Regions from separate parts of the Streptomyces sp. NPDC031049 genome, predicted to be linked through region 3. Evidence: riboswitches for the same ligand, from Rfam matches in the RefSeq annotation. Region 3 holds a riboswitch; each other region holds the start of a gene.
The links. Region 3 has a riboswitch for cobalamin ahead of ACZ45Q_RS14755 (ABC transporter substrate-binding protein). Riboswitches for the same ligand answer to the same signal wherever they lie in the genome.
Positions count from the first base shown of each region.

Region 1 (9,775 bases), on a different contig from region 3:
TCGACGCCCATCACCGGCGGGCCGTGGAGCACGGCGTGGAGATCCTCATGCCCCCGACGGACCAGGACTACGGCTCGCGGGACTACATGGCCCGCGATCTCGAGGGCAACATCTGGAGCTTCGGCACCTACGCCCCCGAGATCCCCGCCTGATTCCGGGCCGGGCGGGCGTCCCGCCCGGCCCCCGCCGGTTCAGCTGCCGCCGGTGTGCACCTGGAAGGCCGCCCGGCGCACGGCCTTGGCGAGGGCGGGGTCCGGGTGCGCGGCGGCGAGCGCCACCAGGACCTGCACGGTGCGCGGGTGGCCCACGGCGCGCACCTCGTCGAGCAGCGCCGGGACGGTCGGCTGCACGGCCGACTCCAGGTGGCGGACGAGCATGGGCGCCTCACCGTGGTCGGCGACGGCCGCAGCGGTGTCGACCCAGAGCCAGGTGGCCTCCCGGCGGGTGAGGACCTCGTGGGCGTCCTCCGGGTCGGCGCCGTCGTGCTCGGCCAGCCACAGCAGGGCGTAGGGCCTGAGCGTCGGCTCGTCGAGCACGGCCCGGACGTCGGGTTCGGCGGGGGCGCCGACGACCCGCAGCGCCTCGAAGGCCAGTCCGCGCAGCAGGGCGTCCTCGCCGCGGGCGGCGGCGAGGAGCTCGGTGACGGCGCTGCCGACGGGGCGGGCGGCGAGCCAGGCCCGGTACTCGGCGCGGGCCGCGTTCGGGCGGAGCTGGGCGCAGCCGCGCAGCATGTCCTCGGCCGACCGCTCGATGTTCCCGGCGGGGCTCTGCGCGGCGACGCAGATCTGCTCCAGCTTGACCCAGACCGCCCAGCTGCCCAGCGGAGTGAGCGTGGCGTGTTTGTCGCCGCAGGTGAGGGCGCCGACGGCGGCCAGGGCGTGCAGGGCCCAGTCGAGCAGCGGCGCGAGGGCCGCGTCGTCGCAGGGCGGCTCCGCGGGCAGGCCGGGGCCGGTGCCGTAGGGGACCTCGCAGCGCTCGGTGCGCAGCTCGGTGACGCGCTGGCGCAGCAGGTCGAGGAGCTGGGCCACGGGGACGGGCCCGGCGGAGAGCTGGAGGAAGGAGAGCACCTGGGGCATGGCCGAGACGACCTCGGCGACGGCGGCGGGCTCGTGGCCGTCGGGCTCGGGGTGGGCGAGCGACCAGGCGTCGAAGAGGGCGACCCAGCCGCGCAGCACGGCGCTGTCGTCGCGGTCCCAGGCGCGCAGCCGCCAGCCGGGCCGGGCGCTGTCGCCGTGCACCTCGACCAGCCCGGCGAGGCGTGCGGTGTCCCAGTCGGCGCGGACCTGAGCGGCGGTCAGGCCCAGTTCGCGGGCGGCCCGTTCGGCCGTCGCGGCGGAGAGTGTCGCCTTGCCGTCGGAGGTGCCGGCGCCGCTGCCGGGGCCTAGGGCGGCATCCGCCCAGCGGGCGACCCGGACCGCGCCGGCCAGCCGGGAGCGCGCCATTCCGGCCAGCTCCGAGCGGGCCGGGGTGCCCTCCGGCGGGCGCGGCGCGTGGCGGCGCGGGCGCCGCTGGTTCATCGCTCTGGGGGCGGCGGCCAGGGGTCGTGGGCGGACGAGTCTGAGCCTGGAGTCGCGCGGGATACGGGACGTCACGGGAGCAGTCTTCCGGCTGACGGTCCGAAAACCCAAACGGAATGTCGCGAGGCACGACGGTGACGGCCCTGGCGGGGGCTCGGAGAGCCGTGGGGGGCGGGAACGGGCCAGTGGTGCAGCAATAAACGGAACGACCGCGTCGACGGGGGTGCGGGGGGCGCGGGGGCGGGTGCGGGGGTGCCGGCGGCGGGGCTGGGAGCGCTGTCGGGGGCAGGGGCCGCGGGGGCCGGCCGCGAGTGCGGGGGTGCCGGGGACGCGGGGCTGCCCGGGGGCCCTCGTGAGCGGTGGGTGTGGCGGGGGCCCTCGTGGGCGGTGGGTTCACATCGGGCGTTCACATGAGGGGGGTGAGGAAGCGGCGGAGTTTCTCCTCGTAGGTGTCCGGTGCGGCGTTCCACATGGCCGCGTGTGTGGCGTGCTCGACCGTGTGGAGCGCGACCAGGCGGGGGTGGGCGGCGGCGAAGCGGCGGGAGTACCGCCAGGGTGCCACCGTGTCGCCGGGCCCGTGGAAGACGAGGGTGGGGACGCCGGGACCGGCGGGCTCCGCAGCGGCGGAGCGGTCGGTGGGCAGGCCGGTGCGGCCCTGGGCGGCGCGGACGGCGAGCGGCAGCAGGGCGCCCGGGGTGTGGCGGGCCGCGGCCAGGCTGCGCAGGGTCGCTTCCCAGTCGAGCACCGGCGAGTCCAGGACCAGCCCGGAGATGCTGTCGCGCACGCCGGAGCGCGCGGCGGCGCGCAGGGCCATGGTGGCGCCGGTGGACCAGCCGAGCAGGACGACGTGGCGGGCGCCGTGGCCCAGGGCGTAGCGGATGGCGGCGTCCAGGTCGCGCCACTCCGTCTCGCCGAAGTGGTGGAGACCGTCGGGCGACCGGGGGGCGCCGACGTCGCCGCGGTAGGCGAGGGCGAGGACCGGGAAGTGCAGACGGCTGAGCAGGCCCATGAGGTTCATGGCGTGCTCGCGGGTGCCGGCCAGGCCGTGCACGGCGATGACCCAGGCGCCGCGGGCGCCGGGCGTGAACCAGGCCGGGAGGGGGCCGAGTTCGCCGGGGATCTCGACGTCGGTGTGGTCCAGGTCGAGGGCGGTGCCGGGGTTGCCGACGTACAGGTTCGGGGTGAGCCAGGCCTTGTCGCCGGGACGCAGGGTGCCGTGGGTGACCGCCTCCAGGCGGCGTACGACGGTGTCCGCGGAGTGCGAGGCGGTGGGCAGGACGGGGCCGACGACCGCGTGGGTGCCGTCGCCGGCGAGCCCGTACCTGCCGGGCCGCAGGGCGGCCAGGTCCCGGGTGAGGGTGATCTGTCCGGCGGCGGTGCCGTGCACGGTGAGCCGGGGCTCGGTCGGCAGGGGGCGGCCGGGGGGCGCCTTGAGCGCCGCGTCGCTGGCGAGGCGGCCGGCGGCGATGCTCGCTGCGCCGGCCGCCAGGGCTGCGGTGACGGCTGCGGCCGTCGCGGTGACAGTGCGCACGTCGTCCAGTGTCCTGGTTGATCCTCTCAGCGGCCAGTGGGCCGGGTGGGCGGGGTGACGGAGCGGCTGGGGGCGGGGGCGGTCGCGTGAGGGGTGGGTGGGTGCGGGTTTGTGGGGCGGGTGCGGGAGGGGTGGGGGTTGATCGCGCAGTTCCCCGCGCCCCTTTGGGGCGGATCGGTGGGTCGGCGTCGATGAGTGCGGGCCAGGACGGTCGCACGGGAGGTGGGTGGGTGCGGGATTGTGGGGCGGGTGCGGGAGGGGTGGGGGTTGATCGCGCAGTTCCCCGCGCCCCTTTGGGGGGCCTAGGGGTGTTGGCCGTAGTTCTGGAGGCGGGTGGTGACCTCGGCCAGTTGCGGTTCTGTGAGCAGGGACGGGGTCAGGCCCGGTACCGACGTGGCCGTCAGCCACAGGCGGCACATCCACTCGAGCTGGGCGGTGCGGTCGTAGGCCTGGTCGAGGTCGGCGCCGTAGGTGATCGTGCCGTGGTTCTGGAGCAGGCAGCCGGAGCGGCCGGCGAGCGCGCGGAGCATGTTCTCGGCCAGCTCGTCGGTGCCGTAGGTGGCGTACGGGGCGACGCGGACGGGGCCGCCGAGCGCGGCGGCCATGTAGTGGACGAGCGGGAGCTCCGTCACGAGCGTCGAGACGGCCGTCGCGTGCACGGCGTGGGTGTGGACGACGGCGCGGGCGTCGGTGCTGCGGTACACGGCGAGGTGCATGGGCAGTTCGCTGGTGGGGACCAGCGTTCCGAGGACCTGCCGCCCGTCGAGGCCGACACCGGTCACGTCGTCCGGCGTGAGCCGGTCGTAGGGCACCCCGGACGGGGTGACCAGGACCGTGTCCCCGACCCGCACGGACACGTTGCCGGACGTGCCGACCACCAGGCCGTCGGCGACCGTCCGCCGGGCCGTCGCGACCAGCGCCTGCCAGGCCCGCGCCTCCTCCGCGGACGCCGTCTCCCGTACCCGATCCGCGTGCCCTTCCGGACCCGCGCGCCCAGCCGGTTCCGCGCGCCGTTCTCGTTCCGCGCGCCGTTCCCGTTCCGTGTGCCCTTCCGGTTCCGCGCCCCCTCCCAGATCCGCGCACCCTTCCGGAGCCGCCTGCCCTTCCGGAGCCGTGTCCCGCACCCGGTTCGCGTGGTCCTCCGGTTCGTCCAGCCGGTTCGTCACCGTCGGCACCTCCCTCTCGGGCGCCGTGCGCCCCTCGTCCCCGTTGCCGCCGTCGATCGGTGTCGTGGTGGGAATCCTGCCAGGCGGGCCGCCGCCGGCCACTCTCCGTGCATCGCCCGCCACTCCCTCACTCCGCAGAGTGACCAGGATCTCTTCGGCGGGTCCCTCGATCGGCTGAGATCACGTGCACGAGCGGGCTGACCGTCGGTAACGGGCGGAATCTGGCGGTTCCCTGCGGCCCCACGGGCCGGGGAGGGCGCGGGCGGTAGCGGCGACACCGCTTCCGGACACCGTGGCGCCCCGCCCAGTTCATCTTCCGTTCACCCACGTTACCTACGTTCGACGCGCCAATGACCTCGAACGATTGCCTGGGTAAATGGAAAGCTTCTCGCTGATCCTCGCGATTGTGGTGGTAACCGCACTCGCGTTCGATTTCACGAACGGTTTCCACGACACCGCGAACGCGATGGCCACGACCATTTCCACGGGCGCGATGAGGCCCAAGGTCGCGGTGGCCATGTCCGCCGTCCTCAATCTGGTCGGCGCCTTCCTCTCGGTGGAAGTCGCCAACACCATCTCCAAAGGTCTCGTCGACGAGACCGGCATCCGTCCCGAGGTCATCTTCGCCGCGCTGGTCGGCGCGATCCTCTGGAACCTGCTGACCTGGCTGGTCGGACTCCCGTCCAGTTCCTCGCACGCCCTCATGGGCGGCCTCATCGGTGCCGCCGTCGCCTCGGCCGGCATCGGCGCGGTCAACGGTGACGTGCTCGTCACCAAGGTACTGATCCCGGCGATCGCCGCCCCGCTGGTCGCGGGGATCGCGGCGATGCTCGGCGCACGGCTGACGTACAAGCTGGGCAAGAAGACCGCGGACACCCAGGCCGCCCAGAAGGGCTACCGCGCCGGCCAGATCGCCTCCGCGGGCCTGGTCTCGCTGGCCCACGGCACCAACGACGCCCAGAAGACGATGGGTGTCATCACCCTCGCCCTGGTCACCGGCGGCGCGCTCGCCCCCGACTCCGACCCGCCCATGTGGGTCATCCTCTCCGCGGGCATCGCCATCGCCCTCGGCACCTACCTCGGCGGCTGGCGCATCATCCGCACCATGGGCAAGGGTCTGACCGACCTCCAGCCGCAGCAGGGCTTCGCCGCCCAGACCAGCGCGGCCACGGTCATCCTGGCCTCCTCCCACCTCGGCTTCTCCCTCTCCACCACGCACTCGGTCTCCGGTGCGGTCATGGGTGCGGGCCTCGGCCGCAAGGGCGGTGTGGTCCGCTGGTCCACGGCCACCCGGATGTTCGTCGCCTGGGGTCTGACCCTGCCGGCCGCGGCCCTGGTCGCCGCCCTCGCGGAGTGGGTCACCAGCCTCGGCGACTGGGGCACGGCGCTCGTCGCGGTCTTCCTCGTCGCCTCCAGCGCCGCGATCTGGAAGATCTCCCGGCGCGAGGTGGTCGACCACACCAACGTCAACGACGTCGAGCCGGCCGAGCCCGGCGTGGTGACCCAGGCGATGGCCGCCGTCACCCCGCCGCCCACGGCCGCCGCCGAGGAGCTCGGGACCACCGTCCCGTCCCAGACCGACGCCGCCGACGCCAAGACCCCGTCGGCCACCACCGTCTGACCCGCAGAGAGTAGAGCAGCATGAGCATCGACTGGGCAGCCCTCGGCTCCGTCTTCGGGGTCAGCCTCGTGACCACCGTGGCCCTGGTGGGCCTGTTCGTCCTCGGCATCGCCGGCCTGTCCCGCAAGGAGCGGGCCGAGGCCCGGGGCGGCGGCGCGGCCCTCGCGGTGACCGGCGCCTACGCCTGCTTCGCCGCGTGCGCGGCTGCGGTGGCGTACGGCATCTATCTGATCGTCGCCTGACCCACGGCACGGCACCGAGAGGGGTGCGGAACGGAGAGCACCGTCCCGCACCCCTTTCGCGTGCCCGCGCACGCCCGCCGGGTGTGGGGCTCCGCACACTCCCCCCTCGCAGGTCAACAGCAAGTTGACGGGTGTTCGCGGGCCGTGGTGGACTGCCCGAGCCAATACGGCGGCAGGAGAGGAAGCCGGTGCGAATCCGGCGCGGTCCCGCCACTGTCACCGAGGGCTCGTCCCCCGGGAGCCAGGAACTCTCACCGCCGGTTTCGTCGAACCAGGGCGCGGACACCCTGAGTGAGGACATACCGCCATGCACGGCTGCCGCCGACCGAGGACCACCCCCGACACCTCGCCCTCCCCCACGCTCGGCTGAGCCGATGCGGGCCGAACGCGTCTTCGCGTACGGCGCCGCCGCCGGCCTGCTCGGCGACCTGCTCCTCGGCGATCCGCGCCGCGGGCACCCGGTCGCCGTGTTCGGGCGGGCCGCGGGCGCCGTGGAACGGGTGCTGTGGCGCGACCACCGGGGCCGGGGTGCGCTGCACACCGCCGTGTGCGCCGGTGGCGCCGTCGCCCTCGGGTCCGTCGCCGCACGGGCCGTCCGCACCTCCCCCACCGCCTCCGTCGCGCTGACCGGCGTCGCCACCTGGGCCGTGGTCGGCGGGACCTCGCTCGCCCGGGAGGCCGCCGCCGTCGCCGGCGCGCTGCGGTCCGGGGACGTCGAGGCGGCCCGCGCCCGGCTGCCGCACCTGTGCGGCCGCGACCCGCAGGCACTGGACGCCGACGGGATCGCCCGCGCGGTCGTGGAGTCCGTCGCCGAGAACACCTCCGACGCGGTGGTCGGCGCCCTGGTGTGGGGCGCCCTCGGCGGGGTGCCCGGCCTGCTCGGCTTCCGGGCCGTGAACACCCTCGACGCGATGGTCGGCCACAAGTCCCCCCGCTACCGGCGCTACGGCTGGGCCTCCGCCCGCCTCGACGACCTGGCCGGCTGGCCGGGCGCCCGGCTCACCGCCGCCCTGGCCACCGTGGCCGGCGGCGACGCGCGCGGCGCCGTCCGGGCCTGGCGGGCCGACGCCGCGCGGCACCCGAGCCCCAACGCCGGCCCGGTGGAGGCCGCGTTCGCCGGCGCCCTGGGTGTCCGGCTGGGCGGAACGCTCGCCTACGGGGGCCGGGTGGAGCACCGGCCCGTGCTCAACGCGGCGGCGGGCCGGCCCGTGCGGGCCGGCGACATCGACCGGGCGGTACGGCTCTCCCGGCGCGTGGGCTGGCTGGCGCTCGGCGTGTGCGCGGGCGCGCGGCTGCTGGCGGGCCGGGTCGTGAGGAAGGGACGGACGTCATGAACGGTGGTCTGCTGGTCGCCGGCACCACCTCGGACGCGGGCAAGAGCGTCGTCACGGCGGGGATCTGCCGCTGGCTGGTGCGGCAGGGCGTGAAGGTGGCGCCCTTCAAGGCGCAGAACATGTCGCTGAACTCCTTCGTCACCCGCGAGGGAGCCGAGATCGGCCGGGCGCAGGCCATGCAGGCCCAGGCCTGCCGGGTGGAGCCGACCGCGCTGATGAACCCGGTGCTGCTCAAGCCGGGCGGTGAGCAGAGCAGCCAGGTCGTGCTGCTGGGCAGGCCGGTCGGGGAGCTGAGCGCGCGCGGCTACCACGGCGGCCGGCAGCGGCAGTTGCTCGGCACGGTGCTGGACTGCCTCGCCGAACTGCGGGGCACGTACGACGCGGTGATCTGCGAGGGGGCGGGGTCTCCGGCGGAGATCAACCTGCGCCGGACCGACATCGTGAACATGGGGATCGCCCGGGGTGCCGGACTGCCCGTGCTGGTCGTGGGGGACATCGACCGCGGGGGCGTGTTCGCGTCCTTCTTCGGGACGGTGGCGCTGCTGGCGCCCGAGGACCAGGAGCTGGTCGCCGGTTTCCTGGTGAACAAGTTCCGCGGGGACGTCTCGCTGCTCGAACCCGGCCTGGACATGCTGCGCGGCCTGACCGGCCGGCGCACCTACGGCGTGCTGCCGTTCCGGCACGGCCTGGGAATCGACGAGGAGGACGGGCTCCGGGTGTCGCTGCGCGGCGCGGTCCGGGAGTCGGTCGTGGCCCCGCCGGTCGGCGAGGACGTGCTGCGGGTCGCCGTGTGCGCCGTCCCGCTGATGTCCAACTTCACGGACGTGGACGCGCTGGCCGCGGAACCGGGCGTGGTGGTGCGGTTCGTGGACCGCCCGGAGGAACTGGCCGACGCCGACCTGGTGGTCGTGCCGGGGACGCGCGGGACGGTCCGGGCGCTGGAGTGGCTGCGGGAGCGGGGACTCGCGGACGCCCTCGTCCGCAGGGCCGCCGAACAGCGGCCCGTGCTCGGTGTCTGCGGCGGCTTCCAGCTCCTCGGCGAGCACATCGAGGACGACGTCGAGAGCCGCCGGGGCCATGTCGACGGGCTCGGCGTGCTGCCCGTGCGGGTGCGGTTCGCCCGCGAGAAGACCCTTACCCGGCCGGTGGGCGAGGCCCTCGGCGAGCGGGTCGAGGGCTACGAGATCCACCACGGCGTCGCCGAGGTCACCGGCGGCGAGGCCTTCCTGGACGGCTGCCGGGTCGGCCAGACCTGGGGCACCCACTGGCACGGCTCGCTGGAGTCGGACGGCTTCCGGCGGGCGTTCCTTCGCGAGGTGGCCGCCGCCGCGGGCCGCCGCTTCGTGCCGGCCCCCGACACCTCGTTCGCCGCGCTGCGCGAGGAGCAGCTCGACCGGCTCGGCGACCTGATCGAACAGCACGCGGACACGGACGCGCTGTGGCGGCTCATCGAGTCCGGCGCGCCGCAAGGACTGCCCTTCATCCCACCGGGAGCGCCCGCATGAGCACAGTGTTGTTGTTGTCGACCGCCGACACGGATCTGCTGGCGGCACGAGCCTCCGACGCCGCGTACCGGATCGGCAACCCGAACCGGGTGGACGTCCGGGAGGAGCTGCCGGGCCTGGTCGAGGGCGCCGACGTCGCCGTCGTACGGCTGCTGGGCGGCAAACGCGCCTGGGAGGACGGGCTCGCCGCGCTGAAGGCGTCCGGTGTGCCGACCGTGCTGCTGGGCGGCGAGGCCGTGCCCGACGCGGAGCTGATGGCCGAGTCCTCGGTGCCGGCCGGGGTCGTGGCGGAGGCGCTGCGCTATCTGGTCGAGGGCGGCCCGGACAACCTCACGCAGCTGGCCCGGTTCCTGTCGGACACCGTGCTGCTGACCGGCGAGGGCTTCGACGAGCCGCGGAAGATGCCGGAGTACGGCGTGCGCGGGGCGCGGACCCTCCAGGAAGGCCGCCCCACGGTGGGCGTGCTCTTCTACCGCGCGCACGAGCTGAGCGGCAACACCGCCTTCGTGGACACGCTGTGCGACGCGATCGAGGCGCACGGCGCCAACGCGCTGCCCGTGTACTGCGGTTCGCTGCGCGGCGCCGACGCGGGGCTGTACGAGATCCTGGGCCGGGCCGACGCCCTGGTCGCCACGGTCCTCGCGGCCGGCGGCGCGCACGCCTCGCAGGCGTCGGCGGGCGGCGACGAGGAGGCCTGGGACGTCGGGGCCCTGGCGGAGCTGGACGTCCCCGTGCTGCAGGGGCTCTGTCTGACCTCCTCGCGCGCGGCGTGGGAGGAGTCGGACGCCGCCCTGTCCCCCATGGACGCGGCGATGCAGGTCGCCATCCCGGAGTTCGACGGCCGGCTGGTCACGGTGCC
Region 1 is NZ_JBVIGC010000005.1:386,006-395,780, reverse strand. Features, by position in the region: gene ACZ45Q_RS11660 (VOC family protein) at 1-152, shown strand, start outside; gene ACZ45Q_RS11655 (hypothetical protein) at 192-1,592, opposite strand; gene ACZ45Q_RS11650 (alpha/beta hydrolase) at 1,924-3,048, opposite strand; gene ACZ45Q_RS11645 (class II aldolase/adducin family protein) at 3,351-3,965, opposite strand; gene ACZ45Q_RS11640 (inorganic phosphate transporter) at 4,591-5,835, shown strand; gene ACZ45Q_RS11635 (hypothetical protein) at 5,856-6,077, shown strand; cobalamin riboswitch at 6,209-6,347, shown strand; gene ACZ45Q_RS11630 (cobalamin biosynthesis protein) at 6,452-7,411, shown strand; gene ACZ45Q_RS11625 (cobyric acid synthase) at 7,408-8,916, shown strand; gene cobN (cobaltochelatase subunit CobN) at 8,913-9,775, shown strand, end outside.
Region 1: it holds a riboswitch for cobalamin, as region 3 does, so the genes downstream of both, ACZ45Q_RS11630 (cobalamin biosynthesis protein) here and ACZ45Q_RS14755 (ABC transporter substrate-binding protein) in region 3, are expected to answer to the same signal.

Region 2 (9,775 bases), on a different contig from region 3:
TGGTCGTCCTTGCCGACGCAGACGACGAGGGCGTTGGAGTAGGTGAGGGCGTCGGGTGCGCGGCCGGCCTCCTGGGCGGCGGTCCGCACCCGGCCGAACTGGCGCCGGGTGTCCTCGATCGAGGCGAACGGGATGTTGAACTCGTCGGCGTACCGGGCGGCGAGGCGCGGGGTGCGGGTGACGCCGTGGCCGCCGATGAGGACGGGGATCTTGGGCTGGGCGGGCTTGGGCAGCGCGGGCGAGTCGGTGAGGTCGTAGTAGGTGCCGTGGAAGTCGAAGGTCTGGCCGGTCTCGGTCGCCCACAGGCCGGTGATGATCGCCAGTTGCTCTTCGAGGCGGGCGAACTTCTCCTTCGGGAAGGGGATGCCGTACGCCTTGTGCTCCTCCTCGAACCAGCCGGCGCCGAGGCCGAGTTCGACCCGTCCGCCGGACATCTGGTCGACCTGGGCGACCTGGATGGCGAGGACGCCGGGGAGGCGGAAGGTGCCGGCGGTCATCAGGGTGCCGAGGCGGATGCGCTTGGTCTCGCGGGCGAGGCCGGCGAGGGTGATCCAGGCGTCGGTCGGGCCGGGGAGGCCGTCCACGGAACCCATGCGGAGATAATGGTCCGAGCGGAAGAAGGCGTCGAACCCGAGGTCCTCGGTGGCCTTGGCGACGGTGAGCAACGTGTCGTAGGTGGCCCCCTGCTGGGGCTCGGTGAAGATGCGCAGATCCATGACTCCATCCTGCACGCTGAGACGCCGTGGGTGATCGCCGGCCGTCGCCCCGGCAGGTCGGCGCGCCGTGTGCTCCACGGTCGGGTGAATCCGGTCAACCCGGCGCCGGGCGTGGCGGTTGCGGCAGTGACCGGGTCGCGGCTGTGATCGTTGGGTCGGCGGAGCCGGACCGCCCGGCGCCCGCACCGGCCCTCGACCGCCGGGGTGTCACCGTGCCGGCCTCCACGGGGGCCGGGGCCGAGGAGGCCGACTTGTCCGAAGAGACCGTGCCGCACCAGGGCATGGCCGCCACCGACGGGCGGCCGAAGGGGTTGCTCCAGCAGATGGAGGAGCTGATGGCGGCCCTGAACGCGGACCTGTCGGCTCTGGACGCGGAGCTTCAGTCGGCCGGGGGGCCGCGCGACGGGCAGAGCGAGGAGCGCCCCACGGACTGACCGGGCGGCGCCTACGGGGCCAGCACGAGGATCCCGAAGAGCATGAATCCCACGCCGAAGAGCAGGATCCCGCCGAACAGGAACAGTTCTGTCCGGCGGCTCGGTGGGTTCTCCCGGAAGTACTTCAGCGGCCCCCCGGACACGCCCTGCGGTCCCAGCACCATGGACTTCCCCTCTCCGGCTCGGGTGTCCCTTACCCGGCTCCCGCGTGGTTCACCCGGTGCGCCAGCGGTCCTGATCGCTGCGGCGGTCACGTGGATCGGGGTGTGGATCGCCGGCCACGCGCAGAAACTGATGACGACGGTCTTCGCGGGGGACACATGGGCGTACCGGTCGGCCGCTCCCTTGTACCGGCTGGTGTTCACCCCCGTCGGGGCGGTCCGTGCGGGGGGGCAGGATCGCCACGATGATCTGGCTGGCCCGCCGCCGGGGGAGACGGTCACCGGGCCGGGTCTCGTAGCCTCGGACACCGCGTCGCAGCACCGCGGAGAACCGTCGCAAAGCTCCCTAAGGCCCCGACCGCGCCTGGGGTCCGAAGACGTCCGGGACCTGGTGTGCGGCGAGGCCCTGGCCGGTCGCTCCGTCCGGTAACTCCGCCTCCCGGTCAGCCAGTTTGCGGAGCATCTCCAGAACGCGGTCCCGGCACTCGTCCGCCGCGTCGATCGCTTCCATGCACTGCCAGTACACGCCCTCGTCCTCCGCGGCGCTGGCGATGCCGACCAGGGCGATGCCTATCTCGCCGAGCAGGGCACCGAGGCGCATCAGAGCCTGGCGGGCGTCGCCCAACTCGGTCAGCTGGGCGGCGCGCAGCTCACCCGGGGCGAGGTCCGGGGTGTGCAGCACGCCGCAGCCGCGGCCCGCCAGCTCCGTCAGTCCCAGTGCCTCGCCGCGCAGTTCCGGTGGGCCGGAGACCGCCAGGCGGCTGCCGATCGCCTGCGCGAGGGCCTGCGCCTGCCACACCTCCGCGAGAATCTCCGGTACGTCGCCTCCGGCGGTCAGGGCACGCCTGCTCGTCACGATGAGCCGCACAGCGTCCATGCGCTGCCCCCGTCTGTCCGACGCGCGGTCACGCGCGTCCGCCCGAACTCCCTTGTCCACTACCCAGAGTGAAGGCAAGCGGGTCGAAAAGCCAGAGGAAGGCGGAAATCTGTGGACAACAAATCGGTTTCGTCACAGACGTCCGTCACTGAGCGTCACCACGAGGGGAGTTGGGAGCCGGGAACCTCCGCTCGTTGCGGTCGATCTTCGCCTCCAGCGCGGCCAGCGGATCGACGCCGAGCACCTCGCACAGCTGGAGCAGATAGGCCAGGACGTCGGCCACCTCGTCGCGGACCCGGTGCGCGCTGCCGGGGTCGTCCATCACGCGCGCCGACTCCTCCGGCGTCAACCACTGGAAGATCTCGACGAGTTCGGAGGCCTCCACGCTGAGCGCGGTGACGAGGTTCTTGGGCGTGTGGTACGGCTGCCAGTTCCGCGCGGCGGCGAACTCGGCGAGCCGGCGCTGGAGGGCCGCCAGGTCGCGTGGATGATCGGTCACGGCTCCAGGTGTACCACCGTCACCCCGTCCGTCCCCGCCGCCCAGGCCGGGTCGCTGACCGTGCCGACGAGCCGCAGATGCCCCCGGTCGCACATCCGGGCCGCCAGCCCGAGCAGCGCCTGGCGCTGACCGGGATCGAGTCCCCGGTCGAGTCCGTCGGCCAGGACGGTCAGCGTCTGGAGGGCGTCCGGCACCTCGCCGGCCGGGTCGACCTCCAGCACCCCGGGTCCGGTGAGCAGCACCAGGGCCAGGGCGAGGTAGCGCAGCTCTCCGTAGCCCAGCCGGGCCAGGCCGGTGCGGCGGCCGTCGCCCCGGTCGAGCAGGGCGCGGACCACTCCCCCGGTGACGGACTCGGCCAGCACGTCGGCGACGTGCCCCGCGCAGCCGGCGCGCACCGCCTCGACGAACAGGGCGTGCCGCCGCCCGCACTCGGTGCGGGTGCGCCACAGCACGTCGGCCAGGTTGTCGCAGCCGGGCAGCAGCCGCCCCGAGCCGGTCGGCACCGGCTCGCGCATCCGGTCGGGCCGCGGATCGCAGGCGAACACCGAGCGCAGGGCGACGACCATCTGCTCGGCGGCGGCCAGCACCCGGCGCTGCCCGTCGGTCTTGCCGGCCACGCGCAGCGGCAGCAGCGCGGTGCCGAGCCGGTCGTCCGGCAGCGGGGCGCGCGTGACCGGGGCCGGTCCGGCCGTATGCCAGGCGGCCTGCACGGTGCGCCGCCCGGGGTCGCGCAGGGCGGTCTCCAGGAGGACCACCCCGTCGGCGGTCAACCGCTCGCCCGCGATGCGCAGTTCCGGTTCGGCCTGTACGGCGAGGTCGAGCCGCACCGGTCCCTCGGGGCCGTCCGCGGTGCAGCCGATGCGGAAGCCGCGGCGCTGCTGGGCGTCGGGCCGGGCCCGGTCGGGCACGCAGGCTCCCGGGTCGGGGAAGGCGGCGGGGAGCGTGGCGCCGCCGCCGAGCCGGGCCAGCGCCTCGTACGCCCGCAGGGCGCTGGACTTGCCACAGCCCGAGCGGCCGGCGAGCAGGGTGAGCGGTCCGAGCCGCATCGCGACCCGGCGGTGCGTGGCGAACGCGGAGAGCCGCAGTTCGGTGACGCGGGGCCGCTCCGGATGCCGCGCTCCGCCGGCGAGCGGCTCCGGCGGCGAGGAGGGGCCGGTGTCCGAGGGGGACGACGCGGAAGGCACGGTCATGTCCGGACCGTAGGCCTCCGTCCGACGGGCGAACCGTTCCGCCCCGGGGCCCTTCCCACGAACGGGCGACCGGCCGCCCGCGGGACACGGCACCGGTCACACGGGAGGGCGTCGGCACCGGGGCGGCGGCAGCGGTGCCGCCCGGCAGACGGCCACCGGCCGGGACCTGCCGGACGCCGCCGGCCGGGCCCCGCCGGACGCCGCCGGCGTGACTCCGCAGGACGCCCCGTCCGCGCCGGACGCACCCGACCTGACCCCACCGGACGCCCCGTCACGCGCCGGACGCACCCGACCTGACCCGGCAGACACCCGGTCCTCCCCGGACGGCCCCGGCCGACACCCGATCCGCCCTGAACGGCCCGGCCGGACCCCGGTCACGCCCCGGGCAGGCCCGCGCCCTCCATCAGTCCCGTCACCTCGGTGCCCGCGGGGGCCAGCAGGAACACGTTGCGGTCCACCCGGTGCATGCCGCTCGCCAGACCGAAGACGACTCCGGTGCTGAAGTCGAGGACGCGCTTGGCGACCTCCGCCTCCGCGCCGGTCAGGTCGAGCAGGACCGGGATGCCGGCCATCAGGGTCTCGGCGACCTCGCGGGCGTCCGCGAAGACGTTGACGCGCAGGACCACGAAGCGGCGGCGCGCCTCCGTCTCCGCCTCCGGCATCGCCCGGTGGCCGACCGAGGACGGCCACGCGTCGCGCCCGCGCAACGGAACGACCTGGGCGAGTCCTTCCCACTGTTCATCGGTGACGTCGTGGCTGTTCACCGGCTCCCCCGCTCCGACTCGCCTCTGTTGCCTCGCACCAGCCAATTCTTACGTCATGTCACCCGTTCGGCCCAACAGCGACACGGTCCGCGACGGCTCGAGCCGGGCGGGGGCGGGCGGCCGGCCGGTGCGCGGCGTACGGCGTACGGGTCGGGGTCAGGCGCGTTCGGCCTCGTCCTGGCGGCGGGCCAGCGCCCAGATCACGAAGACGTCGATCGCCATGGTGATCACGGACCAGACGGGCGCGTACGGCAGGAACAGGAACTGGGCCACCAGGCTGAGCGCGGCCAGCAGGATGCCCGCGAAGCGCGCCCAGGCCATGTCCTTGAGCAGGCCGTAGCCGGTCGCCAGCAGCAGGGCGCCCAGGACGACGTGGATGACGCCCCAGCCGGTGAGGTTCATCTCGTACACGTACGTGCCGATGCGGGCGTAGACGTCGTCCTCGGCGATGGCCGCGATGCCCTGGAGAACGGCGAAGGCGCCGTTGCACAGGAGCAGGACACCGGCGAAGACGACACCTCCGGTCACCCACCCGCTCTGCCGGGTGGAGCGGCCGGTGGCGCCGGGGGACGGCGTACCGGGGGACGGTGCGGCGTGCTGAGCCATGAGCGGCGTCCTTTCTCGCGCGTGCTCCGAGCCTGCGGGGGGCGGCCCCGGACGGCCATCCGGGGTGCTGCGAACGGGTGAAACCGTTCGGGGTGCAGAACGTGCGGCCGGGACCGGCCTCGCGTTGACTGGGCGCACCTGCCTCGTCGGCCGGCCCACGTGCCCCATGCGACTCGCCGGAGGAGCCCATGACGACACCGGCGAACGCGGCCGTGCCCCGGGCCGAGCAGTCGCTGCGGGACACGGTGCTCAGCCGGGGCTATCTGCGGCTGTTGCTGCTGTGCGTGCTGCTCGGCGTGCCCATCGCGCTCGCCTGCTTCTTCTTCGTCGGGCTCCAGCACCAGCTCCAGCACTGGGTGTGGACCTCGCTTCCGCACGCGGCCGGTTTCGCCGCCCCGCCGTGGTGGTGGCCGCTGCCCGCGCTGGTCCTCGCCGGGCTGGTCCTCGCGCCGATCGTGACCCGGCTGCCGGGCGCCGGGGGCCATCTGCCGGTGGACGGTCTCGGCGGCGCGCCCGTCGGGCCCAAGGCGCTGCCGGGCACCGTGCTGGCGGCGCTGGCGACGCTGCCGCTGGGTGTGGTGCTGGGCCCGGAGGCGCCGCTGATGGCGGTGGGCAGCGGGCTCGCGCTGCTGGCGGTGCGGCGGCCGGCGGCCGTGGACCCCAGGGCGCGGGCGGTGGTGGCGACGGCCGGCTCCACCGCCGCGATCTCGACGATCCTGGGCGGTCCGGTCGTGGCGGCGGTGCTGCTCATCGAGGGGGCCGGGCTCGGCGGCGCCCGGCTGGTGGCGCTGTTGCTGCCCTGCCTGCTCGCCAGCGCGGCCGGCGCCCTGGTGTTCACCGGGTTCGGGGACTGGACCGGCCTGCGGATCGGCGCGCTCCGGCTGCACGACGTCCCGCCGCCGGTCGACCCGGACGCGGGCGACTTCCTGTGGGGCGTGCCGGTGGCGGCGCTGATCGCCGTGCTGGTCGCCCTCGGCCGGGAGCTGGGCCGCTCCACGGCCGGCTGGACCCGGCGCGGGCGGACCGCGGCCCGGACCGTCGCCTGCGCCACGGCCGTGGGCGGGTGTGTCGCGGCGTACGCGCTGATCACGGGCCGCTCCCCCGCCGAGGCGGCCCTGTCCGGCCAGGCCACGCTGGGTGAACTGGCCGCGCAGCCGCACGCCTGGCCGGTGGGGGCGCTGCTCGCGCTCGTCGCCTGCAAGGGGCTGGCCTGGGGGATCGCCCTGGGCAGTCTGCGCGGCGGTCCGATCTTCCCGGCGGTGCTGCTGGGCACCGCGACGGCCATGGCCTGCTCCGGCCTGCCCGGGTTCGGCACGGCCCCGGCCCTCGCGCTCGGGATCGCCGCGGCGGCGGCCGCGGTGACGGGGCTGCCGCTGGCCAGCGCGGTGCTTGCGGTGCTGCTGATCGGCGGCGACGCCGACGACCAGATGCCGCTGATCGTGACCGCGTCGGTCGTGGCCTTCATCGTCGCCCAACTCGTGCGCCGCGGGCGGCCCGAGGAGACACCGGAAGCACCCGGCGGCGAGGACGGCGCGGGCGGTGCCGGGCGGGCGGCGGGGGCGGGGCCGTGACGGCGGGGCCGGACAGGGGGCACGGCCGCCGTCCGCGCGGGGCCGTGCGGTCCGCGCGGCCCTGGGTGGTGCGGGGCGTCGTAGGGGCCGTCGTGGTCGCCGCGTACTTCCTGCTCCCCCTCGATCATCTCGGCCCCCGGCGGGCCGAGGTGAGCTGGGTGCTGTTCGGGGCCGTCCTCACGCTGGTGGCCGTACTGCTGCTGCGCCAGGTCCGCCACGTCCTCACCGACCGCCCCGACACCCGTCCCGGTCTGGCGCTCACCCTGCTGATGCTGCTGTCGGTGCACGTCTTCGCCGCCGCCTACTACTGCCTGGCCAAGCAGCCCGGCGAGTTCTCGGGGCTGCACACCCGTCTGGACGGGCTCTACTTCACCGTCGTCACGCTCGCCACCGTCGGCTACGGCGACATCACCCCGCGGGGACAGGCGGCGCGTGTGGTGACGATCGTGCAGATCCTGTACACGTTCGTGTTCCTCACGGCCGCCGCGACCGCCCTGAGCCAGCGGGTGCGCGCCATGGCCGTGCGACGGCTGGACCGTGACCGGCGCGAGTGACGGCACAGGGAGTGTGTGACCCGGGTCCGAGCGCCCCGTACGCCCTTGTCACCGCGGGTGCGGGCGCACTACTGTCACCACGCCTTGGTGAACGGGAAATCCGGTGCAAAGCCGGTGCGGCCCTCGCCACTGTGATCGGGAAGTCCGGCTCCGGCCCTCGCGGGCAGCCACTGGGTCATCACGACCCGGGAAGGCGGAGTTCGGGCGGTGGTACCCGTCAGCCAGGAGACCGGCCGAGGCGCGTCAACCATCCACGAGGTGCTGGAGAGGGTCTGCCGAGCCATGCACATAGCCGAGGGCTTCCTGCCTCCGGCGCACGCGATCGCCTGGGGTGTCGCGTCCGCGCCGTTCGTCGTCCACGGAGTACGGTCACTCACCCGCGAGGTCAGGGAGCACCCGGAGAGCACGCTGCTCCTCGGCGCCTCCGGGGCCTTCACGTTCGTGCTGTCCGCCCTGAAACTTCCCTCGGTGACCGGGAGTTGCTCCCATCCGACGGGCACCGGGCTGGGCGCCGTCCTGTTCCGGCCGCCGGTCATGGCCGTGCTGGGCACCATCACGCTGCTCTTCCAGGCGCTGCTGCTGGCGCACGGCGGGCTGACCACGCTCGGCGCCAACGTCTTCTCCATGGCGGTCGTCGGGCCGTGGGCCGGGTACGGCGTCTACCGGCTGCTGCGCCGCTGCGCCGCGCCGCTGATGGCCGCCGTGTTCTGCGCCGCGTTCACCGCCGACCTGTCCACCTACTGCGTGACGTCCGTGCAGCTGGCGCTCGCCTTCCCGGACCCGGGCAGCGGATTCCTGGGCGCGCTCGGCAAGTTCGGCTCGATCTTCGCGGTGACGCAGATCCCGCTGGCGGTCAGCGAGGGGCTCCTGACGGTCCTGGTGATGCGGCTGCTGGTGCGGTCCAGCAAGGGCGAGCTGACCCGGCTGGGCGTGCTGCCGGCGGGGACGAGGACGACGACGGAGCAGGAGGCGGCGGCCCGGTGAAGCGCGACACGAGGATCAACGCCCTGCTGCTGCTCGCGGTCGCCGCGCTCGCGGTGCTGCCGCTGGTGCTGGGGCTCGGCGACCACAAGGAGGAGCCGTTCGCCGGTGCCGACGCCGAGGCGGAGACGGCGATCACCGAGCTGGACCCGGAGTACGAGCCGTGGTTCTCGCCGCTGTACGAACCGCCCTCCGGGGAGGTCGAGTCGGCGCTGTTCGCCGTGCAGGCCGCTCTCGGCGCCGGCGTGCTGGCGTACTACTTCGGGCTGCGCCGGGGGCGGCGGCAGGGCGAGGAGCGGGCCCGCGCGTCGGCCCGGCGGGACGATCCCGCGGGGGACTGAGTGCTGCCGATCGACGCGGCGGCGCACGCGAGCCGCTGGCGCCGCCGGCATCCGGTCGACAAGGCCGTGCTGGGACTGGGCCTGACGGTGCTGGCGATCTCCCTGCCGCCATGGCCGGGTGCCGCGCTGGTGCTGGTCGCGGCGCTGGCGGTGCTGCTCGGCCCGGCGGGCGTGCCGGGGCGCCGGCTGTGGCGGGCCTGGCGGGTGCCGCTGGGGTTCTGCCTGACCGGGGCGCTGCCGCTGCTGGTGCAGGTCGGCGGCGCGGACGCGTTCGTGTCCCTCGCGGACGGGGGCCCGGCGCGGGCCGGCGCCCTGCTGCTGCGCACCTCGGCCGCCTCCCTCGGGGTGCTGCTGTTCGCGTTCACCACGCCGATGTCCGACCTGCTGCCGCGGCTGGTGCGGGCCGGGGTGCCGGCGCCGGTGGTCGACGTGGCGCTGGTGACGTACCGGATGAGCTTCCTGCTGCTGGACTCCGTGCGGCGGGTGCGGCAGGCGCAGGCGGCCCGGCTGGGGCACACCACCCGGGCCGCCGCCTGGCGTTCGCTGGCCGGGCTCGGCGCGACGGCGTTCGTGCGCTCCTTCGACCGGGCGGCGCGGCTCCAGGCCGGGCTCGCCGGCCGCGGCTACGACGGCACGCTGCGCGTGCTGGTGCCGGAGGCCCGGGTCTCGGTGCCGTTCACGGCGGCGAGCCTGGCGCTGCTGGCGGCGCTGGCCGCCCTCACCTTCGTACTGGAAAGGCCGCTGACGTGAGCGAGTCCGCCGTCGTGTCCCTGCGGGGCGCCACCTTCGCCTACGAGGACGGGCCGGCCGTGCTGCGGGCGGTGGACTTCGACGTGCCCGAGGGGCGGGCGCTGGCCCTGCTGGGGCGCAACGGCAGCGGCAAGACCACGCTGATGCGGCTGCTCAGCGGCGGGCTGCGGCCGCACGCCGGGCGGCTGACGGTGGCGGGCGAGCCGGTGACGTACGACCGCGGGGGGCTGACCCGGCTGCGCAGCACGGTGCAGTTGGTGGTGCAGGACCCGGACGACCAGTTGTTCGCCGCGTCCGTGGCCCAGGACGTGTCGTTCGGGCCGCTCAACCT
Region 2 is NZ_JBVIGC010000006.1:348,685-358,459, forward strand. Features, by position in the region: gene ACZ45Q_RS13390 (LLM class F420-dependent oxidoreductase) at 1-716, opposite strand, end outside; gene ACZ45Q_RS13395 (hypothetical protein) at 968-1,150, shown strand; gene ACZ45Q_RS13400 (hypothetical protein) at 1,162-1,314, opposite strand; gene ACZ45Q_RS13405 (DUF6099 family protein) at 1,658-2,188, opposite strand; gene ACZ45Q_RS13410 (nucleotide pyrophosphohydrolase) at 2,334-2,687, opposite strand; gene ACZ45Q_RS13415 (AAA family ATPase) at 2,684-3,877, opposite strand; gene ACZ45Q_RS13420 (cell division protein SepF) at 4,252-4,641, opposite strand; gene ACZ45Q_RS13425 (DUF7144 family membrane protein) at 4,798-5,247, opposite strand; gene ACZ45Q_RS13430 (voltage-gated chloride channel family protein) at 5,436-6,818, shown strand; gene ACZ45Q_RS13435 (potassium channel family protein) at 6,911-7,372, shown strand; cobalamin riboswitch at 7,441-7,624, shown strand; gene ACZ45Q_RS13440 (energy-coupling factor ABC transporter permease) at 7,655-8,356, shown strand; gene ACZ45Q_RS13445 (energy-coupling factor ABC transporter substrate-binding protein) at 8,353-8,694, shown strand; gene cbiQ (cobalt ECF transporter T component CbiQ) at 8,695-9,444, shown strand; gene ACZ45Q_RS13455 (energy-coupling factor ABC transporter ATP-binding protein) at 9,441-9,775, shown strand, end outside.
Region 2: it holds a riboswitch for cobalamin, as region 3 does, so the genes downstream of both, ACZ45Q_RS13440 (energy-coupling factor ABC transporter permease) here and ACZ45Q_RS14755 (ABC transporter substrate-binding protein) in region 3, are expected to answer to the same signal.

Region 3 (9,775 bases):
TCTTCCTCCCGTGCGGTCAGCAGGTCCAGCAGCAGCGTGCCGAACCCGGCCCGCCGCAGCTCGGCGGCGACGGCCCGGTTGCGCGGACTGTGCCGGGAGCTGCCGCTGCCGTGGGCGAACAGCACCACGCCGCGTGCCCCGGCGGGCACCACCAGATCGCCGGAGAGCCTGGCCCGGCCCGAGGCCACCGCCACTGTCACCGTGTCGGAGATCATGCGTCCTCATCTCCCCGTCGCTGAGGGACCACCGACCGGGTACCCGCCCCGGCGGGCAGACCCCACCGGGCCTGCCGGCCCCGCCCGAGCCGCGCCAGGACCGCGGGCAGGCCGCCCGCGCACGGCGAGGCCGCCGGCCTGCTCGAGCGGTGCCCGCGCCGCAGACACGACTCCCCGCGCTCAACCGGCCCAGGGCTGAGGCCTCCGGCCGACCGGGCCCAGGGGACGGGTCCGGTCGGCCGGGCCGCGGGTCGCGGGTTCCGGTTCACCCGCGCGGGGCGCGGTACCGGCACACCCGGCCCAGAGGCCGTGGACCCCCACTCACCTGGCCGGGACCGCGGCCTCCGGCACGCCCGACCGGGGGGAGGGCGGGGACGCAGGCCCCGGGGCATCCAGCCCCCCGATCACCCGGCCCCGGGCCCAGGGCCCGCTCACCCCGCGGAGCGTTCCGCCCCCTCCGGGGCGGCCCGGGGCGGGGACGTCGGCGGGTCCGTCGGCAGGAACGTCACCTGGGGAGCGCCGGTGCGCGGATGCACGGTGACCTCGGCCGTCACGCCGTACACCTCGGCCAGCAGCCGCGGGGTGAGCACCTCGGCGGGCGGGCCGGAGGCGGCGACCTCGCCGTCGCGCAGGACGTAGAGGCGGTCGCAGTAGTACGCGGCGAGGTTCAGGTCGTGCAGGGCCACCAGGACCGTCGCGGGCAGCCGGCGCAGCGTCCCGAGGACCGCCAGCCGGTGCCGGACGTCGAGGTGGTTGGTCGGCTCGTCCAGCACCAGCAGCGAGGGCCGCTGGGCGAGAGCGCGGGCGATGAGCACGCGCTGCCGTTCCCCGCCGGAGAGCCGGTCGAAGGGACGGCCGGCGAGCCCGGTGGCGTCCACCGCCGCGAGCGCCGACTCGATCAGCGCGGCGTCCTCGGGCGTGTCACCGTCGAGCAGCCGCTTGTGCGGGGCGCGGCCCATCGCGACGACCTCGCGGACGGCGAGGTCCACGTCGGTGCCCGAGTCCTGCACCACCGCCGCCACCGTGCGGGCGAGCCGCCGCACCGGCAGCGACCAGGCGTCGGCGCCGTCGACGCTGATCCGGCCCGAAGCGGGGCGCAGCACCCGGTACACCGCGCGCAGCAGGCTGGACTTGCCGCTGCCGTTGGGCCCGACCAGTCCGATCACCTCGCCCGGCCCCGCGGTCAGCGACACGTCCTTGACCAGGCGGCGCGCTCCCGCGGTGAGCGTGACGCCGTCCACGGACAGGTCGGAGGCGGTCATGTCATTCCTCGGTCGGTGTGCCGCCGGGCGTCCCGGCGCATCAGCCACAGGAAGAAGGGCCCGCCGCACAGGGCCGTGAGCACGCCGACGGGGATCTCCATCGGCGCGGCGACGGTCCGCGCGGCGATGTCGGCCCACACCAGGAAGACCGCCCCGCCCAGTGCGGCCGTCGGCAGGACGCGGCGGTGGTCGCCGCCGACGAGCAGCCGGACGATGTGCGGCAGCATCAGGCCCACGAAGCCGATCGGCCCGGCCGCCGCGACCAGCACACCGGTGACGAGGGAGACCAGGACGAACATCCGGGCCCGGAACCGGGCCACGTCCAGTCCCATCGTCGTGGCGGCCTCCTCACCGGCCAGCAGCAGGTTCAGGTTGCGGGCCTGCGCCAGCAGCACCCCGGTGCCGAGCAGCACGGTCAGCGCCGGCAGCCACAGCGTGCCCCGGTCGACGCCGCCGAGACCTCCGAGGGTCCAGGCGAGGACCGCGCGGGCCTCGTTGCCCCGGTCGGTGGTGAGCAGCAGCAGGTCCATCACGGCCGTGAGCATGGCCGCGATGGCCACGCCGGACAGCACCAGCCGCGTGGAGGTGAGCCGGCCGCCGGTGCGGGCGGTGACGTAGACCAGCAGCAGCGCGGCGAGGGCGCCCGCGAAGGCGGCGGCCGGCAGCGACAGCGGCCCGAGCAGGCCCACCCCGAAGACGATCACCGAGACCGCGCCGAGCGACGCCCCGGAGGACACGCCCAGCAGGTACGGTTCCGCGAGCGGGTTGCGGACCAGGGCCTGCAAGGCGGTGCCGGCCACCGCCAGACCGGCGCCGGTCACCGCGCCGAGCACGACGCGCGGCGCCCGCACCTCCAGCACGATGGTCTCCCGCGGCCCGGGCCAGTCCGGCTCCACCCAGCCGGCGCCCAGCGCGTGCGCCACGATGCCCCACACCTGGCCGGGCGGCACCCGCACCGAGCCGATGGCCAGCCCTGCCGTGCCCGAGAGCAGGAGCAGGACGGTGAGGACGGCCAGGACGGCGGCGAGGGGCACCCGGCCGGCCCGCCCGCCGTCCGGTGTCCGCCGCCGGGCGGCCGGGCCGGCGGGCGCCTCCGTGGCCGTCACCGGAAGCTCTCGGGGTGCAGGGCGCGGGCCAGGTCCTCGACCGCGTACGCCGACCGGATGCCGACCAGCGTCGCGGTGAGCGGCAGGACGACGAACCGCTCGTTCCTGATCGCGGGCACGTCGGCGAGGGCGGGCCGGGACAGCAGGAACTCCTTCTTCCGCTCGACGCTTCCGGCGCCGGCGTAGTCGTAGACGGCGATGACCTCGGGTTTGCGCTCGACGACCTGCTCCCAGGAGACGTCCCCGAAGACGTCGTCGAGGCCGGCGAAGACGTTCCGGCCGCCGGCCAGCCGGATCAGCTCGGTGCCCAGGCTCCTGCCGCCCGCCGTGAACGCGGCCTTGTCGCCGCTGTCGTACACGAAGACCGGCACCTCGGGCCGGTCCCGGACGGCCTCGGTGGCCTTGCCGATCCGGTCCTTCAGGTCGCCGACCAGCTTCTCGGCCCGGTCGGCCACGCCGAAGATCCTGCCGATGGTCCGGATCTCGGCGTACGTGTCCTCCATGGTCACCCGCTTCTTCCCGCAGTACTCGCGGTTGAGGTGGGTGTGGATGCCCGCTTCGGCGAACGCCTCGCGGGAGCGGCCGGCGTTCTCGTCGAACGCGCTGGCGTAGCCGCCGTAGACGAGGTCCGGCTCGGCCTCCAGGACCTTCTCGAAGGACGGCTCACGCTCGGCCAGTTCGGGTATCGACGCGTAGTCCTTCCTCAGCTCCGGCAGCACGGCGGAGTCGGGGAAGGCGGTGCCCACCATGCGGTCCTTCAGACCGAGTGCGAGCATCAGCTCCGCCGGGTGCTGGTGGATGGTCACGACCCGGGACGGGGGCCGGTCGTACGTCGTGCGCACGCCGCAGTTGTCGACGGTGACGGGGAAGCCCTCGGCCGGTGACCCGGCGGCCTTCCGCTCGCCGGCGGTGCCGTCGCCGGACGCGCCGCAGCCGGCGGTCAGCAGGACCGCCGACAGGGCGAGGCCCGCGGCCGTGGCACGCCGGGCACGCCGCCGCCGGGCGGGAAAGCCCACGGCGGAAGAGAACCGGGCGGAAGAGGACCGGGCGGAAGGGAACCAGGTGGAAGGGAACCGGGCGGAAGGGAACCGGGCGGAAGAGGACCGGGCGGAAGGGAACCGGGCGGGAGAGAACAAGGCGGAGAGGAACCGCCGGTGACGGGGCATGCCGTCGTACACGTGAAGCCTCCTCGGGAGTCCGCGCTCCTCGGAACGGGCCCGCGACAGGCCAGTGTCCTGACTCCCGGATCGACGTTCCCCCCGCCTTCCCGCGCCGTGCGCAGTGGCGTGTCGAGGGGGTGCACTCCCCGGTCACAGTGGCGGGACCGTGCCGGATTCGCACCGGCTTCCTGTTTCTCCCGTCGCGGCGATGACCTGCTGATACTACGTCACCGCCGCGTGCCCGTCCCGGCGGTTCAGCCCGGCTGCTCCGCCCCGCCGCCCCCGAAGGCGTCCAGGATCCGCTCGGCGGCCAGCGTGGCCGTCAGCCTCCCTTCGCGGACCTGCCGTTCCAGCGCGGGCGCCAGGGAGCGCACCGCGGGGTCGGCGTGCAGCCGGTCCAGCAGCTCGTCGCGGACCATCGTCCACGTCCAGTCGACCTGCTGGTCGCGGCGCCGGGCGGCGAGCCGGCCCGTGGAGTCCAGCAGCGCCCGGTGCTGCTCCAGCCGCTCCCAGACGGCGTCCAGTCCGGCCGACTCCCGGGCGCTGCAACTGAGCACCGGAGGCGTCCAGAAGGCGTCCTTGCCGTGCATCAGCCGCAGGGCGCCCGCCAGTTCGCGGGCGGCGGCGCGGGCGTCCCGCTCGTGCGGGCCGTCCGCCTTGTTGACGGCGATCACGTCGGCCAGCTCCAGGACGCCCTTCTTGATGCCCTGCAACTGGTCGCCGGTGCGCGCCAGGGTGAGCAGCAGGAAGGAGTCGACCATGTTGGCGACGGCCGTCTCGGACTGGCCGACCCCGACGGTCTCGACCAGCACCACGTCGTAGCCCGCGGCCTCCATCACCACGATGGACTCGCGGGTCGCCTTCGCCACCCCGCCGAGCGTGCCGGCGGTGGGGGAGGGGCGGACGAACGCCGCCGGGTCGACGGCGAGGCGCTCCATCCGGGTCTTGTCGCCCAGGATCGACCCGCCGGTCCGGCTGGAGGAGGGGTCGACGGCGAGCACCGCGACGCGGTGCCCGAGCCCGGTCAGCATCGTGCCGAAGGCGTCGATGAACGTCGACTTGCCCACCCCCGGCACACCGCTGACCCCGATCCGCCGGGCCCGGCCGCTGTGCGGCAGCAGCTCGGTCAGCAACCTCTGGGCCAGCGCCCGGTGCTGGGGGCGGGTGGACTCCACGAGGGTGATCGCCCGTGCGATCACCGCCCGCTTGCCGTCGAGCACGCCCTTGACGTAGGTGTCCAGATCCATCGCCATACGGACCGGGGCCTCAGCTCTCGCCGTGACCGAGGCCGGCCGCCAGCCGGGTCAGCAGGTCGTGCGCCGCGTCCGGGATCACCGTGCCCGGCGGGAACACCGCCGCCGCGCCCATCTCCAGCAGCGTCGGCACGTCCTGCGGCGGGATCACCCCGCCGACGACGATCATGATGTCCTCGCGGCCCTCCTCGGTGAGCGCCTCGCGCAGCGCCGGTACGAGGGTGAGGTGCCCGGCGGCCAGCGAGGAGACCCCGACGATGTGCACGTCCGCCTCGACGGCCTGACGGGCCACCTCGGCCGGGGTCTGGAACAGCGGGCCGACGTCCACGTCGAAACCGAGGTCGGCGAAGGCGGTGGCGATGACCTTCTGGCCGCGGTCGTGGCCGTCCTGGCCCATCTTGGCGACCAGGATGCGCGGCCGGCGGCCCTCGGCCTCGGCGAAGGCGTCCACCAGGGCGCGGGTGCGGTCCACGGACGGGGACTCCCCTGCTTCGTTGCGGTACACGCCGGAGATCGTACGGATCTGGCCCGCGTGGCGGCCGTACACCTTCTCCAGGGCGTCGGAGATCTCCCCGACCGTGGCCTTCGCGCGGGCCGCGTGCACCGCCAGCTCCAGCAGGTTGCCGTCGCCGCCGGCGGCGCGGGTCAGGGCGTCCAGCGCGTCCCGGCAGGCGGTCTCGTCCCGCTCCTCGCGCAGCCGCCGCAGCTTCTCGATCTGCTGGGCGCGCACCGAGGAGTTGTCGACCTTGAGCACCTCGATCTGCTCGTCGGTCTCGACCCGGTACTTGTTCACGCCGATCACCGGCTGCCGGCCGGAGTCGATGCGGGCCTGGGTGCGGGCCGCGGCCTCCTCCACGCGCAGCTTGGGGATGCCCGCGTCGATGGCCTGCGCCATGCCGCCGGCCTGCTCGACCTCCTGGATGTGCTGCCAGGCGCGGCGTGCGAGGTCGTGGGTGAGCTTCTCGACGTAGGCGCTGCCGCCCCACGGGTCGATGACCCGGGTGGTGCCGGACTCCTGCTGGATGAGCAGCTGGGTGTTGCGGGCGATCCGCGCGGAGAAGTCCGTGGGCAGCGCCAGCGCCTCGTCGAGGGCGTTGGTGTGCAGCGACTGGGTGTGGCCCTGGGTGGCCGCCATGGCCTCCACACACGTACGCGTGACGTTGTTGAACACGTCCTGCGCGGTCAGCGACCAGCCCGAGGTCTGCGAATGGGTGCGCAGCGACAGCGACTTGGGGTTCTTCGGGTCGAACTGCCTGACCAGCTTCGCCCACAGCAGCCGGGCCGCGCGCAGCTTGGCGATCTCCATGAAGAAGTTCATCCCGATCGCCCAGAAGAACGACAGCCGCGGTGCGAACGCGTCGACGTCCAGGCCCGCTTCCCGGCCCGCCCGGATGTACTCCACGCCGTCCGCGAGCGTGTACGCCAGCTCCAGGTCGGCCGTCGCGCCGGCCTCCTGGATGTGGTAGCCGGAGATGGAGATGGAGTTGTAGCGGGGCATCCGCTGGGAGGTGTAGGCGAAGATGTCGGAGATGATCCGCATCGACGGCTTCGGCGGATAGATGTAGGTGTTGCGGACCATGAACTCCTTGAGGATGTCGTTCTGGATGGTCCCCGCCAGCTTCTCCGGCGGCACGCCCTGCTCCTCGGCCGCCACGATGTACAGCGCCAGCACCGGCAGCACCGCGCCGTTCATCGTCATCGACACGGTCATCCGGTCCAGCGGGATGCCGTCGAAGAGCTGGCGCATGTCGTAGATGGAGTCGATGGCCACGCCCGCCATGCCGACGTCGCCCGTCACCCGCGGGTGGTCGCTGTCGTAGCCGCGGTGCGTGGGCAGGTCGAAGGCGACCGACAGGCCCTTCTGGCCGGCCGCCAGATTGCGGCGGTAGAAGGCGTTGGACTCCTCGGCCGTGGAGAAGCCCGCGTACTGGCGGATGGTCCACGGCTGGTTGACGTACATCGTCGGGTAGGGGCCGCGCAGATACGGGGCGATCCCCGGGTACGTGCCCAGGAAGTCCAGGCCCTCCAGGTCCTGCCCGGTGTACAGCGGCTTGACGGTGATGCCCTCGGGGGTCTCCCAGAGCAGGTCGTCGCCGTCGGCGGCCCGCTTCACCGCCGCGCGCCACTCGTCGGGGCCGGCGCCGGCGGCCGGCGCGCCCAGCTCGATCCCCGAGAAGTCGGGAACGGAAGGGATGGACATTCAGGACACTCCCATGCGATCGAGGGCGGCGGAGAGCACCGCGACGGCGTCGCAGCCCGCGAAGACGTACGTGTCGACCCCGGCGTACCGCCCCGGGCGACCCGCGAGGAACACATGCCCGGCGCCGGCCTCCCGCAGCCGGCCGGCGACCGCCTCGGCCTGCTCCTCGTACAGCGCGTCGCTGGAGCACAGGCACGCCTCACGCGCGCCGCTCTCCTCGAACGTGCCCTCGGTGACGGGCTCGATGCCGCCCGCCTGGAACAGGTTCGAGGCGAAGGTCAGGCGCGCGGTGTGCGCGGCGGCCGGGCCGAGCGCGGCCAGGTAGACCCGCGGCCGGGCGCCGGTCGCGGTGAGGTGGGCGTCGGAGCGGGCCCGCAGCGCCTCGAAGGCGTCGTCGCGCCGCACCCGGGGCAGGCCCCCGGAGGGCGGCTCGGGCGCCGGCTCGCGGACCACCGGCTTCTCGGCCAGGAAGGGGAACTCGCTGACGCCGGTGACGGGCTCGCGCCGCTTGGCGAGCTTCGCGCTGCGCGCCGCCCAGGTCTCGGCGAGGCGCTCGCCGACCATGCCGGAGCGCAGGGCCGCGGCCTGGCCGCCGGCGCCCTCGATCTTCTGGAAGAACTCCCAGGCGGCGTGGGCGAGTTCGTCCGTCAGCCGCTCCACGTACCAGGAACCGCCGGCCGGGTCGATCACCCGGGACAGGTGCGACTCCTCGATGAGGATGGTGGAGGTGTTGCGGGCGATCCGGCGGGCGAACGCGTCCGGCAGGCCGAGCGCGTGGTCGAACGGCAGCACGGTGACGGCGTCGGCGCCGCCGACCCCGGCGGCCAGTGTGGCGACGGTGGTGCGCAGCATGTTCACCCACGGGTCGCGGCGCGTCATCATCACCGGCGAGGTCACCACGTGCTGCACCTGCGCGGCCGGTGTCCCGCACACCTCGGTGACCCGGGCCCACAGCCGCCGCGCCGCCCGCAGCTTGGCGACGGTGAGGAACTGGTCGGCGGTGGCCGCGTAGCGGAACTCCAGCTGGGCGCAGGCCTGCCCGACGTCCAGGCCGGCCGCGGTCAGCTCCCGCAGGTAGGCGACCCCCGTGGCCAGGGAGCAGCCCAGCTCCTGCGCGGCCGAGCCGCCGGCCTCGTGGTACGGCAGCGCGTCCACGGTGGACGCGCGCAGCCCCGGGTGGCGTTCGGCGCACAGCCGGGCCAGCGAGGCGACGGGTGCGAGGTCCTGCGCGGCTCCGGTGCGGGCCTCGTGGCCCAGCGGGTCGGCGCCGAGGTTGCCGCGTGCCGCGTCGTCGGCGACGCCGCGCTCGGCGTACAGCCGCAGCAGCTCCCGGGCGGCCGGTTCGGTCTCCGCCCCCGCGTCCAGGACGACGGGCGCCAGGTCGAGGTGGACGCCGTCGAGGGCCCGGCCGAGCGCGGGAACGGGGATGCCGGTGGACTCGCCGGCGGCGAGCCACAGGGAGGTCACGCCGTTCTCCAGGTCGGTCAGGACCGTGCCCGGGTCGGCCGTCGTGTGCCGCTGGCGCACGTCCCAGCCGCCGGCCGTGTTGCCCTGCGGCCGGCCGCCGCGCACATACGGCGCGAAGCCCGGCAGGCCGGGGTCGGGGGCGCCGTCGCGCGCGGTGTACAGGGGGCGGGCGCGCAGCCCGTCCTCCAGCACGGTGGACAGGGCCTCTTCCGCCTCGGCGTCCGAGACCTCCTTGCCCGACTTGCGCAGCACACCTGCCACCAGGTGCTGCCATTGTTCATGGGTGGCGTCAGGGAATTCGGCCGCGAGGGAGAGGCCGTCGTCAGGCAGGACCGTCATGCTCGGATGCTAGGACAGATCGAGATACGAGGAGCAGAGCCCACGGTTGTGACCTTGTTCTCTTCCGGCGTGTGACGTGGGCCGCCGAGCGGCGGGGGCGGGCCGGTGCGCCCTGACCGGCCGGGGCGCGACCGAGGCGGCCTGCGGCACCCGGCGCCCCCGGCACAGGCCTCCGCGCAGGCACCGGCGTCCGGGGCGTCGGCGTCCACGGCACCGGCGCTTGCGGTACCGGCGCTTGCGGTACCGGCGTCGGCGACACCGGCACCGGCGACAGCGGCGTTTGCGGTACCGGCAAAGCCGCTACCGGCCCGCTCCCCGGGTGGTGCAGCCTTCCTTTCGGGGCGCCGCGACGCGTGCGCCGCCGGAGCAGATCACGCGCCACCATCGCGCCCACCCCGGGAGGCACGTCATGACCGACAACCCCGCACCGACCCGCCCCGAGGAGTTCTGGGAGGCCCGCTACCGCGACGCCGGACGGGTCTGGAGCGGCCGGCCCAACGAGCTGCTCGTCCGGGAGGTGACCGGCCTGGCGCCGGGCACCGCGCTGGACCTCGGCTGCGGGGAGGGCGGTGACGCGGTCTGGCTGGCCGCGGCCGGCTGGCGCGTCACCGGCGTGGACATCTCGGCCACCGCGCTGGAGCGTGCCGCCCGGCACGCCGCCGAGGCCGGGGTCGGCGACCGCACCTCGTGGGAGCGGCACGAGCTGGGCCGGACGTTCCCGGAGGGCACCTTCGACCTGGTGAGCGCGCACTACCTCCAGTCACCGGTCGCCC
Region 3 is NZ_JBVIGC010000007.1:241,905-251,679, forward strand. Features, by position in the region: gene ACZ45Q_RS14740 (dienelactone hydrolase family protein) at 1-215, opposite strand, end outside; gene ACZ45Q_RS14745 (ABC transporter ATP-binding protein) at 647-1,477, opposite strand; gene ACZ45Q_RS14750 (FecCD family ABC transporter permease) at 1,474-2,583, opposite strand; gene ACZ45Q_RS14755 (ABC transporter substrate-binding protein) at 2,580-3,599, opposite strand; cobalamin riboswitch at 3,792-3,975, opposite strand; gene meaB (methylmalonyl Co-A mutase-associated GTPase MeaB) at 3,998-4,996, opposite strand; gene scpA (methylmalonyl-CoA mutase) at 5,010-7,196, opposite strand; gene ACZ45Q_RS14770 (methylmalonyl-CoA mutase family protein) at 7,197-9,002, opposite strand; gene ACZ45Q_RS14775 (class I SAM-dependent methyltransferase) at 9,412-9,775, shown strand, end outside.